Regions from separate parts of the Tatumella citrea genome, predicted to be linked through region 2. Evidence: predicted binding sites of a transcription regulator. Region 2 holds the regulator's gene; the other holds the start of a gene.
What was found. The regulator PurR, encoded in region 2, represses purine synthesis genes. The targets are predictions, from matches to a motif close to CANGCAAACGTTTGCNTG.
Positions count from the first base shown of each region.

Region 1: a site for PurR is predicted at 2,585-2,602, ahead of purL (phosphoribosylformylglycinamidine synthase). Genes of this name have one in related genera too.

Region 1 is NZ_CP015579.1:3,151,264-3,158,993, reverse strand. It holds gene tadA (tRNA adenosine(34) deaminase TadA) at 485-982, shown strand; gene mltF (membrane-bound lytic murein transglycosylase MltF) at 984-2,420, opposite strand; gene purL (phosphoribosylformylglycinamidine synthase) at 2,692-6,582, shown strand; gene A7K98_RS15080 (IS4 family transposase) at 6,634-7,730, opposite strand, start outside.
Region 2 is NZ_CP015579.1:1,833,605-1,841,334, reverse strand. It holds gene rnt (ribonuclease T) at 1-595, shown strand, start outside; gene A7K98_RS08780 (Grx4 family monothiol glutaredoxin) at 645-977, opposite strand; gene A7K98_RS08775 (C40 family peptidase) at 1,340-2,140, shown strand; gene cydH (cytochrome bd-I oxidase subunit CydH) at 2,416-2,505, opposite strand; gene purR (HTH-type transcriptional repressor PurR) at 2,781-3,806, shown strand; gene punR (DNA-binding transcriptional activator PunR) at 3,816-4,718, opposite strand; gene punC (purine nucleoside transporter PunC) at 4,823-5,992, shown strand; gene cfa (cyclopropane fatty acyl phospholipid synthase) at 6,298-7,446, shown strand; gene A7K98_RS08750 (riboflavin synthase subunit alpha) at 7,558-7,730, opposite strand, start outside.

The DNA.
Region 1 (7,730 bases), 1.3 Mb from region 2:
TGTATTTAGTCTGATGAGCGACAAAACTAGCTGGCTTGAAACAGAGTGTTTCGCACTGGTTGTTACCGAAAATATAGGCGTTTTCCCTGCCATCATGATTATTATTGGTTAATTTGATTTAATATTTATGTAATCAACCACGAGACTAACATAGTGATGAGATTAATCTCAAAGGATTATTCCGGTTTCATGTAAGAGTTTGTTTTGAGTTTTTCATTTCTTTTTGATATGTAAAACATGTGGTTATGTTGGTAGTCTTCCGGGTGGGTAGTGACACCACCAGGTATTACGCCAGAAAATCAATATAAAATACGTGGATCGGGTTAATGAAAAGTATCAAATTTTGTTTCTATAATAAGTTTTATTTATATTTTTATGGGCGTATTTCCGTGATTATCGCTGATGGCCTGTCGAGGGTGCTATTCTCGCATTCATCAGTGATCCCGGTATAATGCGCCGCGATAACAACGACCAGGGGCATAGTGTGACCGAAAAAAATGACGAGTACTGGATGCGCCATGCATTAATGCTGGCAAAACGGGCTCAGGAAAATGATGAAGTTCCGGTCGGGGCGGTACTTGTCTGGCAGGGGAACATTATTGCTGAGGGCTGGAATCACCCTGTTGCATCTCATGATCCTACCGCGCATGCTGAAATCATGGCACTGCGCCAGGGGGGGAAGGCGCTAAGTAATTACCGGCTACTGGACACCACCCTTTATGTCACTCTGGAGCCTTGTGTTATGTGTGCGGGAGCAATGGTACATAGCAGGATTGCCCGGTTGGTATTCGGGGCTGCAGATGCCAAAACAGGTGCAGCGGGTTCGTTGCTGGATGTGCCCGGCCACCCGGGAATGAACCATAAAATAGTGGTGACTGGCGGGGTTCTCGCTGATGAGTGTGCCGCTCAGCTTAGTGACTTCTTTCGGTTACGCAGGGCACAAAAAAAAGCGCTGCGACTAGCGCAGCGGGAAAATCAGTAGATCAGTTCATGGCAATTTGCGGTTCGCTGGTGGTTGCCGGGTCTGCAGAGAGTTGCCGTTTTTTCTGCATTTCCTGCAAATAACCTACCAGGCTGATGTTGTATTTCCTGATATTTTCGACGTAATTATAGGCTTCACCGCCGCGCGCGTAACCATAAGTTGTCTGGCTATAGTAGCGCTTCTGTTCCAGTAGCGGCAGTCGGGTTTTTACATCTGTCCAGCTGTCCGGATTGCCTCCCTGCTTCATTGTCAGTTTTCTGGCATCCATCATATGTGCATAGCCAATATTATATGCTGTCAGGGCAAACCAGATGCGTTCTTCTGCAGGAATGGTTTCCGGCATTTTATCCATCAGTTTCTGTAAATACTGGCTGCCTCCACGAATACTCTCGGCCGCGTCAAGCCGATCGCTGACTTCAAGGCTATCCGCCGTGTTACGAGTCAGCATCATCATGCCTCTGACACCTGTTGGTGAGGTGGCTTGCGGGTCCCAATGAGATTCCTGATAGGCAATCGCTGCCAGTAATCGCCAGTCTATCTGGCTGGCGTATTTCTTGAACAACGGTTGCAGGGAAGGCAGGGTACTGTCAATTGCGCGTAAAAAGGTACGGGTATCAACATAATCAAAGCTGCCGGTATGCCCTAAATATTTCTCATCCAGCCTGGCCAGAGTGCCTTCTTCATTAATATTGTTATAAAAGTCGAGCAGCGCCGCATTCAGGCTGTCATCAGATGATTTAGCCATATACCAGTTTACCGGCGCTTCATTAGTCACATCAAAAGCGACTGCCAGCTGAGGGTGGATACGTTGCATCATACCGATGGTGACAGAATCACCAATGGTATAATTCAGCTTTCCTGCGGCAACCTGCTCCAGCATCTCTTGCGGGCTGAGTTTTTTCTCAATTTCCCAGCTTAATTGTGGAAATTTCCCTTGTCTGGCCGCTTCCAGTGTCGGAACAAATGAGGATTCCGACGGGACTGCCAATGTGCCATGTAAATCACCGAGGTTTTTTGGGCGTGGCTTATCCACACGGTAAACCAGTTGCTGTGTCGTGGAGTAGTACGCCGGACCACTGCGGTATTCTGCCTGGCGTGTAGTGTCCCAGGTCAGGCCCGCCGCCAGCAGATCCGCTCTGTGATGCTTCAGGTCATCAAACAGGCTTTCAATATTCGGGCGAACGGTAACCTCCAGCTTTACGCCCAGATAGTCTGCAAAGCGTTTTGCCAGTTCGTAATCCATCCCCGTGGGATTTTTATTTATCTTTTGCCAGGTCAGTGACGAATTTATGGTGCTGACACGCAAAACTCCGCGCGATTTAATCTGCGACAGAGTGTCTTGTGAACCTGAATGCCAGGGAATCGCAGGCCATAAAGCCATTGCCAGTAATAGAGTGACAAGACCGATCAAAAGATAATTAAACTTTAAATGTTTCAAGTAGTTATCTCGTTAATCAGCGCCGGGTTCAGCCTTTTGGCAGGATATAAAAAACAGGAATAGTACCCCGACGCGAAGTGCATTCTGAGCAACAAAAAGGCAAAGAGCAACTTTTATAGCAAGAAATGTGTGTTTTTTAATCGGCGATTTATACAGATAAAATCCGCGCAAACGGTTTCGTAACGGGGGCTTATTCTTTATAATATGCCCCGTTTTCCCCTGTTGCGCCCAATGAAGCGTCGCCCGGCGTTTCGAAGACGAGAGATCTTTAATGATGGAAATTTTGCGTGGTTCGCCCGCTCTGTCGGCATTTCGTATTAACAAACTGTTGACCAGCTTTCACGACGCTCATCTGCCGGTGAGTGAGATTTATGCCGAATATGTGCATTTTGCTGATGTCAGCTCAGCGCTGACTCAGGACGAACAGAATCGTCTTCAACGTCTTCTTAAATACGGTCCCTCGCTGGCAGAGCATGAACCTGTCGGACGTTTATTACTGGTAACCCCGCGTCCGGGTACCATTTCTCCGTGGTCTTCTAAAGCAACTGATATCGCTCATAACTGTGAGTTATCAAAAGTATTGCGGCTGGAGAGAGGTCTGGCGTTCTATATTCAGGCTGACACACTGTCTGAAGCTCAGTGGAGCCAACTGGCTGCACTGTTACATGACCGGATGATGGAAACCGTATTCAGCTCTCTGTCCCAGGCGGAACAACTCTTTGCTCATCATGAGCCACAGCCGGTTAAAGCAGTAGATGTGTTGGGCCGTGGCCGTTCAGCTCTGCAGGAAGCCAACCTTTCGCTGGGGCTGGCTCTGGCCGAAGATGAAATTGATTATCTGCTGGCAGCATTTACTGAGCTGGGGCGTAATCCAAACGACATTGAACTCTATATGTTTGCTCAGGCGAACTCTGAGCACTGTCGCCACAAGATTTTTAATGCTGACTGGGTGATTGACGGTGTTAAACAGCCAAAGTCGCTGTTTAAGATGATTAAAAACACCTTCGAAAAAAATCCGGAGCATGTACTGTCGGCTTATAAAGATAATGCTGCAGTGATGGAAGGTTCGAAAGTAGGGCGTTTTTATGCCGATGATAAACAGGGTATCTATGATTTCCATCAGGAAGATGCTCATATCCTGATGAAAGTGGAGACTCATAACCATCCAACGGCTATTTCTCCGTGGCCGGGCGCTGCGACCGGTTCCGGTGGCGAAATTCGTGATGAAGGGGCGACCGGGCGTGGAGCTAAGCCGAAAGCAGGCCTGACCGGTTTCTCCGTGTCTAACCTGAAGATTCCTGGTTTTGAACAGCCGTGGGAGCAGGATTTCGGTAAGCCGGAACGAATTGTTACTGCACTGGACATTATGACCGAAGGCCCGTTGGGCGGAGCCGCTTTTAACAATGAATTCGGACGTCCGGCACTGAACGGTTACTTCCGTACTTATGAAGCACAGGTTACCAGTCACAACGGTGAAGAACTGCGTGGCTACCATAAGCCGATTATGCTGGCCGGCGGGATTGGTAATATCCGTGCCGATCATGTGCAGAAAGGTGAGATTACCATTGGCGCAAAACTGATTGTGCTGGGTGGTCCTGCAATGAATATCGGTCTGGGTGGTGGTGCCGCGTCTTCTATGGCTTCGGGTCAGTCTGACGCAGACCTGGATTTTGCTTCAGTTCAGCGTGATAACCCTGAAATGGAACGTCGCTGTCAGGAAGTGATCGATCGCTGCTGGCAGTTAGGTGAACAGAACCCGATTCTGTTTATTCATGATGTGGGTGCCGGTGGATTATCGAATGCGATGCCGGAACTGGTAAGCGATGGTGGCCGTGGCGGCCGTTTCAACCTGCGTGACATCCTGAGTGATGAACCAGGCATGAGCCCGCTGGAAGTTTGGTGTAACGAATCGCAGGAACGTTATGTACTGGCGGTTGCGCCGGAGAAACTGGCGTTGTTCGAACAGCTCTGTCAGCGTGAGCGGGCTCCTTATGCAGTGATCGGCGAAGCCACAGAAGAACAGCATCTGACTCTGAGTGATGAGCATTTTGCTAACCAGCCGATTGATATGCCGCTGGATGTTCTGCTCGGTAAAACACCGAAAATGACCCGTGATGTGACCACTTTGAAAGCAGAAGGAACAGCTCTGGCACGGGAAAATATTTCGGTGGCTGACGCTGTTAAACGTGTTATGCACCTGCCAGGTGTGGCTGAGAAAACTTTCCTGATCACCATTGGTGACCGTTCTGTTACCGGTATGGTTGCCCGTGATCAGATGGTGGGTCCATGGCAGGTGCCGGTAGCTAACTGTGCGGTCACGACAGCCAGCCTGGACAGCTACCATGGCGAGGCGTTTGCGTTAGGTGAGCGTGCTCCGGTAGCTCTGCTGGACTTCGCAGCTTCGGCACGACTGGCGGTAGGTGAATCACTGACTAACCTGGCAGCGACCGACATCGGTGAGCTTACCCGGGTAAAACTGTCTGCTAACTGGATGTCTGCAGCCGGACACCCGGGTGAAGATGCCGGCTTGTATGCCGCAGTGAAAGCTGTCGGTGAAGAGTTATGCCCTGCGCTGGGTCTGACCATTCCGGTGGGTAAAGACTCGATGTCGATGAAAACCCGCTGGCAGCATAATGATCAGCCGCGGGAAATGACCTCGCCACTGTCGCTGGTTATTACTGCTTTTGCCCGTGTTGAAGATGTCCGCCGTACCGTGACACCACAGCTGCAGACTCAGACTGATAATCTGCTGTTGCTGGTCGATCTGGGTGCTGGTGCAAATACTCTGGGGGCGACTGCGCTGGCCCAGGTTTACAGCCAACTGGGTGATAAGCCTGCGGATGTGCGTAGTGCACAGCAACTGGCAGGTTTCTTTAATGCCATCCAGCAGCTGGTTTCCGAACAAAAATTACTGGCTTACCATGACCGTTCTGACGGTGGTTTGCTGGTCACTCTGGCAGAAATGGCCTTTACCGGGCATTGCGGAATTGATGTTGATATCGCAACGCTGGGTCAGGATGTACTGGCTGCTCTGTTTACCGAAGAGCTGGGTGCAGTTATCCAGATTACGGCGGCGGAACATTCCGCAGTCAGCGCAGTGTTCGCTCAACACGGATTAAGCGATTGCCTGCATGTCCTGGGTTCTGCGCAGCAGGGCGATGATTTTATCGTACGTTCTTCTGAGCAGGTAGTGTACCAGGAAAAACGTTCAACTCTGCGTAACTGGTGGGCGGAAACAACCTGGCAGATGCAGCGCCTGCGCGATAACCCTGAGTGTGCTGACCAGGAACATCAGGCTAAGCAGGATAATAACGATCCGGGACTGAACGTTTCATTAAGTTTTGATCCGTCGGAAGATATTGCCGCACCGATGATTGCTACCGGAGCACGCCCTAAACTGGCGGTGTTACGTGAACAAGGCGTTAACTCACATGTTGAGATGGCGGCAGCGTTCCACCGTGCAGGTTTTGATGCGGTCGACGTGCATATGAGTGATTTGCTGGCCGGACGTCAGCAACTGGATGACTTCCAGGTTCTGGCTGCGTGCGGCGGATTCTCCTACGGCGATGTGCTGGGTGCCGGAGAAGGCTGGGCAAAATCGATCCTGTTTAATCCACGGGTTCGTGAAACCTTTGAACAGTTCTTCCATCGTGATCAGACACTGGCGCTCGGGGTGTGTAACGGTTGTCAGATGATGTCCAATCTTCGTGAACTGATCCCTGGAAGTGAACTGTGGCCACGCTTTGTGCGTAACCAGTCAGAGCGCTTCGAAGGTCGTTTCAGTCTGGTTGAAGTCACAGAAAGCCCGTCGTTGTTGTTATCAGGTATGGCCGGGTCACGGATGCCTATCGTGGTATCTCACGGGGAAGGTTTTGCTGAACTACGGGATCAGCAACAGCTGAATGCCCTGGAATCGCAGCAACTGGTTGCCCTGCGTTTTGTAGATAACTACGGTAATGTTACCGAGAATTACCCGGCGAACCCGAATGGTTCTCCGAAAGGTATTACTGCTGTAACCAACACTTCGGGTCGCGTCACTATTATGATGCCTCATCCGGAGCGCGTGTTCCGTACCGTCAGTAACTCCTGGCATCCGGCTGAATGGGGTGAAGACAGCCCATGGATGCGTATTTTCCGTAATGCGCGTCATCAGCTGGGTTGATAAGCCCTGACAAGCAGTTCTGATAAAAGGCACCCTTCGGGGTAATGCCGGTCACTTAAGGTGACCGGCATTGTTTTTAAAGGGATATTTCGACCTTTTCTCCCTCACTTCTCTCACATATTCCCGTTCTCGTCGTGGTGGCAGTTTCAGCATCCCGGCATTACTGTAAAAGTGTTTAAGGTGACCCGGGATGGCTCCCGGTGAAGCCCACGGCAGACCGATCAGTAGCCGTAATATCTCTGATACTGCACCGCTGAAGCTCAACTGGTAAGGCAGGTAATTTCCTTTCAGGCTGAACGCCATTTTAATCATCTGGTAACGCACCAGGTTATACGTCAGCAGTATTCCCCATAGCTCCTGCTTCACCAGATCGGGCAACCGGCTTCTCAGCGTCCAGCGGTTTCCCAGTAAAAACTGCTTTGCCTCACGATATCCCAGCTCGATTTCCCAGCGATGCTTATAAAGTTCTGCCACGTCAGTCGCCGGATAACGCATCGCATCTGTCATGGAAGTGACTACCTGCCGTTCCGTCCCGTTCACTTTCCGCCTGATTAGCCTCACTATGAGTTCTTCCGGCAGGCCTTTCCATTGCTTTCTGGCCTGAGGCGTGGTTTTCAGTCGTATCAGTTCGTCCTGCCTGCCGAGCTTTCGTACCACTTCATACTGAGTGTTCTTTTTCAGCGGCGTTAGCCAGTGGCGATTTTCACCTGCATTATGCCAGTCATGTAACAACCCTAAAGAGTAAAAGCCCTTATCAAACAGCGTAATACTGTTATCCGGTGCATTTTCTGCCAGCTGAGCGGCCAGCCGCATTTCGTTGATATCGTAGCGACCTGACACACTTGCACGCAGCAGATGGCTGCTGAGTTCCATCAGACACACCATACGAACCTGAGGATAACCGCGTTCACCATGCTGATTAGATGCTTTGCCGAAGGCCTCTGCATTTTCAGGAGTGTCCTGGGTATGCCAGACAACGCCATCAACAGCATTAAGCGTCAACCCGTGCCAGAGGGGATGTCTGGCTTCTTCGTGCCAGTGTTGTTGAGTGAGATCAAACAGGACCCGGATGGCATCTTCGCCCAGTGTTTTTCGGCGGGCAATCACAGAGCTGGGTGCGGTAAATGACCGTCCGGTCCGGTCAACAA
Region 2 (7,730 bases):
TGCCGGCACTGATGCGTTACTGGAAATTGCTGCAATAACCCTGAAAATGGATGAGGATGGCTGGCTGCAGCCTGACCAGACCCTGCATTTCAATGTTACGCCGTTTGAAGGAGCCCTGTTGCACCCGGAAGCACTGGCTTTTACCGGTATCGATCCCAATGATCCTGAGCGGAATGCGGTCAGTGAACACGATGCTCTGCACGCTATTTTCAAGATGGTACGCAAAGGCATGAAAGGCAGTGACTGTGCCAGAGCGGTTATCGTGGCGCACAATGCCCATTTTGACCAAAGTTTTGTCATGGCAGCAGCTCAGCGCAGCCTCCTGAAACGCAACCCTTTCCATCCGTTTGCGACTTTCGATACCGCCGCGCTCAGCGGGCTGGTTTTGGGTCAGACGGTGCTTGCGAAAGCCTGTAAAGCGGCAGGCATGACCTTCGATAGCCACCAGGCCCATTCCGCACTGTATGATACCCAACAGACGGCAACCCTGTTCTGTGAGCTGGTTAACCGCTGGAAAAGACTGGGAGGCTGGCCGCTGCCTGTCGGCGCAGATGACGAAGCCGGGGAATCTGCCGGTTCTGAGGAACACGCATAAAAAAATGCCCGCGTAATTACGCGGGCATCAGAATCACCATCCGTGACAGTTATTCTGCCGCAGGGAATTTCTCTGCAGTTTCTTTAATCAGCTGCTGCAATTCGCCGCGCTGATACATTTCAATAATGATATCGCAACCACCTACCAGCTCCCCGTCAACCCAAAGTTGTGGGAAGGTTGGCCAGTTTGCATATTTTGGTAATTCGGCACGAATGTCCGGATTCTGCAGAATATCCACATAGGCAAAACGTTGCCCGCAGGCAGAAAGCGCCTGAACTGCCTGAGCTGAGAAACCACAGCTTGGTAATTTAGGAGAACCTTTCATGTACAGCAGAATAGGGTTTTCAGAAATCTGAGTCTGAATTTTTTCGAGAGTGCTCATAGTACTTCCTTCGGGACAAAACGACATGTTTTGTTATTGTAGCGATATCAACCCGCCAGTGAAAACGACATTTTTCATCTGCTACATAAAAGTTCAGTTATATGGCATTTAGCGTTAAACCAGTAACAACTGCGGGATGAAAAAAACAGTCGCCTGAAACTTCATCAGTAAAATGTGACTTAATTAACTGTTTACGCTCAATTTTACGTCAAAAAACTTCTCGTAACAGATTCCGGAAAAAAGACCTTAACATTTCATAAATTTCTGGATTAGAATGATTTTGGGGCTGACTGAAAGGTCAGATGTTATTTTTTTATTTTGTCCGTATTTTTTCAGGACATTTAACCTGTAACCTGACAACTATGCGTCTACTGATCACGCTTTTTATTTTGGCTTTAGCACAGCTTTTTTTCAATGTCGCAGAGGCTTCGCCTCGAACTGCGGTTAATGCCACTTTTCATAAAACCACCCGTAAAGCAGTGACTGAAGAAGATGCCCGCCGTAAACGAAGGCCTATTAAGACGACCAGTACCCGACATAAAGCCCGCCAGCCCCTGATTCACCGGGTTAAACACTTCACCAGTCAGCGTAAAGTTAAAAACAGTCGTACGGCTAAAGAATCCCGTCATCTGGCAAAGAATCACACGCCGGAAACTAAAAAATATGGTCGTCATCGCCCCGCAGCTAAAAAGACGACACGCCACCCTTCTGCCACACTGGCCGCTATCCGGATGAGCAAACAGCACCGTCTGCGTTATCAGAAAGCGCGTGCAACAGCGATGGTGAAACTGATGGATCAGTTAGGGAAGCCTTATCAGTGGGGAGGAACTTCTCCAAAATCCGGATTTGACTGCAGTGGTCTGGTTTATTATGCCTACAAAGACCTGGTAAATTTCAAAATACCCCGTACCGCCAACGAAATGTACCATCTGCGTGATGCTGCACCGGTAAAACGTGATGAGCTGGAAAAAGGTGATCTGGTATTCTTCCGTATCCACCGCCATGGCGCTGCAGACCATGTAGGCGTTTATCTGGGTGATGGCAAATTTATTCAGTCACCACGTACCGGTAAAGACATCCAGATTACGGCTCTGAGCAATGAATACTGGCAACGTCACTACATTGGCGCGCGCCGCATGGTAACCCCGAGTACCGTCCGTTAATTAGTCATCCTGCTCGGTACAGACTGCACCCCAAACGCTGGTTATCCTGCGAACTAAGGTGCAGTTTTTTTATGCTGACAGATATCTGTCATGCCACTGCCCTTATTCTGCTGGCTTACCCAAAAAATCGTAAATCTCTCCTGGTCCTCACACGTATCCGTTAATTGCATTTTTTGTAGCTTAAAAGCAAAAACCGGCGCGGGAAGTATCCGGTACCGGTTTTGATAACAGCATATGGCTGACCGGGCGCGGTCAGTCGGGCCAGCAGGCTAACATTAATGCAGGATGGCGGTAAAACTGAAGGCCATAATCATCAGCAACGCTACAACTGTAGTGGTCAGTGCAAGCTTAAGATCGGTATCCATCAGAACTCCTTTAGGCACACTAATTGTGGGGTAATAGTTATATTCCCATACTGCTGCGCAAAAATCTCGTTTTATTGCAGCAGCCTTGTTAGAATTGCCGGTCTTTGTTGCGCAACCTCCTCAGCTGCTGGTTTTATATCCGGCTTTCTTCGCAGGACTCTCCTCTGGCCTTCGGGTTCATTTTAATGACGAGACAGTGAAACGCTGAGCTGACGCAAACGATTAACCTATAAAAAATCAATATCTTATTTTTTTAAACCAGGAGTACTCACTGAATGGCAACTATTAAAGACGTGGCAAAACGCGCCGGTGTTTCAACCACCACCGTGTCCCATGTCATTAATCAGACCCGTTTTGTTGCGGAAAACACACGGAAAGCGGTCTGGGAAGCAATAAACGAGTTGCACTACTCCCCCAGTGCAGTCGCCAGAAGCCTTAAGGTCAATAACACCAAGACGCTGGGCTTACTCTCGACAACACTCGAAGCGCCTTACTTTGCTGAAATCATTGAAGCTATCGAAAAAAAATGTTTTGACCATGGCTACACACTGATTCTGGGTAATGCTCATAACGATTTGCAAAAGCAACGCGCATATTTAGCCATGATGGCGCGCAAACGTGTTGATGGATTACTGGTGATGTGTGCCGAATATCCGCAGGAGTTGCTGGATATGCTGGAAGAAAACCGCAATATCCCGATGGTCGTGCTGGACTGGGGAGTTTCACAGGGTGACTTTACCGACACCGTGCTGGATAACGCTTTTCATGGTGGATATATGGCCGGTCGCTACCTGATTGAGCGCGGTCATCGTGATATTGGTTGTATTCCGGGACAAATGGAAAGAAACACCGGTGGTGGCCGGTTGGCAGGCTTTCTGAAAGCTCTGGAAGAGGCTGGAATCTCACATCGTGAGGAGTGGACTGTTCAGGGGAATTTCGAACCAGAGTCCGGTTATCAGGCGATGCAGAAAATACTTGCGCAACCGCAACTCCCGACAGCCGTTTTTTGTGGCGGGGATATTATGGCCATGGGAGCCATTTGCGCCGCCGATGAACAGGGACTGCGCGTTCCCCAGGATATTTCTATTATTGGTTATGATAACGTGCGCAACTCGCGTTATTTCACCCCGGCACTGACTACAGTTCACCAGCCAAAGAGTGAGTTAGGCGAAAAAGCGCTGGAGATGTTACTGGATCGTATAGTGAATAAACGTGAAGATCCGCAAACCCTTGAAATCCATCCGACCCTGATTGAACGTCGTTCGGTCGGCGACGGTCCGTTCCGTGACTATCGCCGGTAAGTCCCCGGTTCACTCCCTGAGCCATTCATGGTTCAGGGTGGCAGTGTCCCCCAGGTAATCAAGTAACCATCGCAATGCCGGAGAAATACGCTGTTCTGCCCAGCTTACACAGCAGGGACTTTCCGGAAACGGCGCCGGCAGTTTTAGTTCTTTTACTTTTTCGCTCTCTAGTAACGGCCGTGCCAGATGCCCTGGCACCATTGCCACGCATAATCCTGCCCGAACGCAATCCAGACCGGTTTGCCAGTCCGGCACAGTCATTCGCCGTTGATTATCCAGTGTCCAGGTCATCCTTCGTGGCAGTTCCCTGGAGGTATCTTCCAGCACCAGTGATGGCCATGCCCGAAGCTGCTCCTCTCCCGGATGGGTTTCAGCTGCCAGTGGATGATCAGCACTGACAATACACCGCCAGTTCAGACGCCCCATATCCTGGAAAGCGAAACGTCCGGCGACCGGGATTGCCTGGGTCGCACCAATCGCCATATCAACGCGTCCTGCGGCCAGTGCGTCCCAGACACCGTTAAACACCTCTTCGCGAATATGCAGCTCTACATCGGGAAAGTGGCGATAAAAATCGATGGTCAGTTGCTGCATCCTGGAACGTTTTACAATACAGTCCACCGCAATACTCAGTTCACCGCGCCAGCCATTTGCCAGTTGTTGGCACTGACGTCGGGTTTCCTGCATTTTTTTGATAATCCCCCGACCTTCACGAACAAAATGTTCACCTGCGGCCGTCAGTATCACATCGCGGTGTTGTCGTTCGAATAACTCAACTGCCAGCCACTCCTCCTGTTGTCGGACGGTATAACTGATCGCAGATGGCACCCGGTGCAACTCCCTGGCTGCTGCACTAAAGCTGCCATTTCTTGCCACTGCATCCACGACTTCCAGTGCATATTCTGACCACATAGCGACCTTTCAATTTTTTTCACAGTTGATTGCAAATATTAACGGTTCACAACTCCCGGTGCACCCTTTTAAACTCTTTGCGCACATTTTCACAGGGAGGAGCAATGCGTCATCCGGTCATTTTTTTAGTTTATCTGTCACTACTGAGTATGCTGGGATTCCTGGCTACAGACATGTATCTGCCCGCTTTTGAAGCGATGAAACAGGATCTGAATACTGACGCAGGAGTCATCAGCGCCAGTCTTAGCCTGTTCCTGGCTGGCTTTGCCTGCGCACAACTGTTCTGGGGACCGTTGTCGGATAAGATTGGCAGAAAACCAGTGCTGGTCAGTGGTCTGGCGATATTTGCCATCAGCTGTCTGGCGATGTTGTGGGTAACCACGCCACACGCACTGCTGGCTCTGAGATTTATTCAGGCCGCCGGAGTCTGTGCCGCCGCAGTCAGCTGGCAGTCTCTGGTGCTGGATTACTATCCGGCTTCGCGTAGCCAGAAGATTTTCGCCACGATTATGCCAATGGTTGCTCTGTCTCCGGCGCTAGCTCCGTTGCTGGGTTCATGGTTGCTGGCTCATTTCCACTGGCATTCAATATTTTTGGTACTTGCTGCACTCACCTGCGGATTAATTGTGGCTACCCTGGGTTTACCGGCCAGACCACCACAAGTTCCCCTGTCAGCGAGCACCGTTCCCCCGGGATTTTTGCAGTTACTGTCTGAGCGCCAGTACAGCGGTAATGTACTGATCTATTCTGCCTGTTCCGCAAGTTTCTTTGCCTGGCTGACCGGTTCTCCCTTTATTCTTTCCGGCCTGGGGCTTTCTGCCGGAGATATCGGACTGAGCTATATTCCGCAAACTTTGACGTTCCTTGCTGGCGGCTTTGGCTGTCGTGCTCTGCTGAACAAATTTAGTGGTCGTCAACTGCTGCCCTGGTTATTAGTGCTTTATACGTTGAGTATTGGTGGCGTTGTTGTGGTGAGTTTCCTGGGGCAGCCCGGATTATTTAGTTTATTACTGCCCTTCTGTGGCATGGCGATGGCTAACGGGGCTATTTATCCAATTGTGGTCTCTGCAGCGCTCCGGATGTTTCCGGCTGCCAGTGGCAAAGCCGCAGCTCTGCAGAATGCATTGCAGCTGGGGTTATGCTTCGTATTCAGCTTACTGGTGTCTTATCACCTGTCCCAGCCACTACTGACAACTGCGACCGCGATGGGAATAACAGTTCTGCTCGCTCTCGCCGGTTTTTGTCTCCAGCATCGCAAACATTCCTGTCAGTAATTTCACCCGCTGTTAAACCGGCGGGTTAATTATATCTGCACAATTAGCGACCTAACCATCAGTCATTGAACATTCAGATTGTCAGGCATATAATCACTCTGGTGACAAATTTTTTATTATAAGTCACCACGTATGCTGACTAATTTGGTTTGTGCTTTCTCTGCAGAACCGCATTTTTCGATATTTACTAGCACCTCTGTTTTGTCTTTACTTATAAATGCACGTTTTTTGTGAGTTTACTCACGAACCAACGAAAGTTGTCTATTCTTTCTTCAGGTTCAAATAGAACAGGTGATAAGAAGCGTATGAGTTCATCATGTGTAGCAGAAGTTAGCCTTAAGGAAAATCATTGGTACCGTATTGCCAATGAAATGCTGTCGATGGCCGATATTGCTATCAATGGTGATCGCCCTTGGGATATTCAGGTTAAAAATCCTGATTTTTTTAAACGGGTTTTGCAGGAAGGCTCTCTGGGATTAGGTGAGAGTTATATGGATGGCTGGTGGGAATGTGAACGGCTTGACCAGTTTTTTTATCGGGTGCTGAAAAATAAACTTGATAAACAATTGCCGCATCATTTTAAAGATACCCTTCGTATTGCTACTGCCCGCCTTAAAAATCTGCAATCTAAAAAACGCGCCTGGATAGTCGGTAAAGAGCATTACGATCTGGGTAATGATCTGTTCAGCCTGATGCTTGATCCTTTTATGCAGTATTCCTGTGGTTACTGGAAAGACGCAACCACTCTGGAAGCTGCACAGGAAGCAAAACTGGATATGATCTGCCGTAAGCTGCAACTGGAGCCAGGCATGACCCTGCTGGATATCGGTTGTGGTTGGGGTGGATTATCTGAGTTTGCAGCCCGTCGTTATGGTGTCAGTGTTCACGGAGTTACCATCTCTGCAGAACAACAGAAAATGGCCCAGGAACGGTGTAAAGGTCTGGATGTCACTATCCTGCTACAGGATTACCGTGACCTGAATCTGAGCTTTGACCGGATTGTTTCTGTCGGAATGTTTGAACATGTCGGTCCAAAAAATTACGCAACCTATTTTGATGTGGTTGCCCGTAATCTGAAACCGGACGGTATATTTTTACTGCATACCATTGGTTCAAATCATACTGATTTAAATGTCGATCCGTGGATTGATAAATATATTTTCCCAAATGGTTGTCTGCCGTCTGTGACCCATATTGCACAAACCAGCGAACCTCATTTTGTGATGGAAGACTGGCATAATATTGGTGTTGATTACGACAGAACACTCATGGCCTGGTATGAGCGTTTCCTCGCCAGCTGGCCACAGCTGGAACATAATTATAATGAACGCTTTAAACGCATGTTTACCTATTATCTGAATGCGTGTGCCGGAGCTTTCCGCGCTCGTGACATTCAGCTATGGCAGGTTGTGTTTACCCGTGGGGTAGATGGCGGTTTACGGGTCGCCCGTTAACCGTAACAGGATGGTGTAATACTGCATATCTGACCCGGAGCTTTTGCCTGCAAAACTCCGGGTTTGTTTTTGGAAAAAGGGTTATTAACAGCCTGCAGTCACAATGCTGTTTTACGCCTCTTCTGTCCCCTTCGCCACTTCACGTGCAGCCAGTACCCGCTCAACGGTATCCACTACCGCCTGAGTCTGAGGGTCAATTTCGATATTCACCCTGGCACCAATTTTTTTCTCACCAAGTAATGTCCGTTGCAGGGTTTCCGGAATCAGGTGCACACAGAACTTAC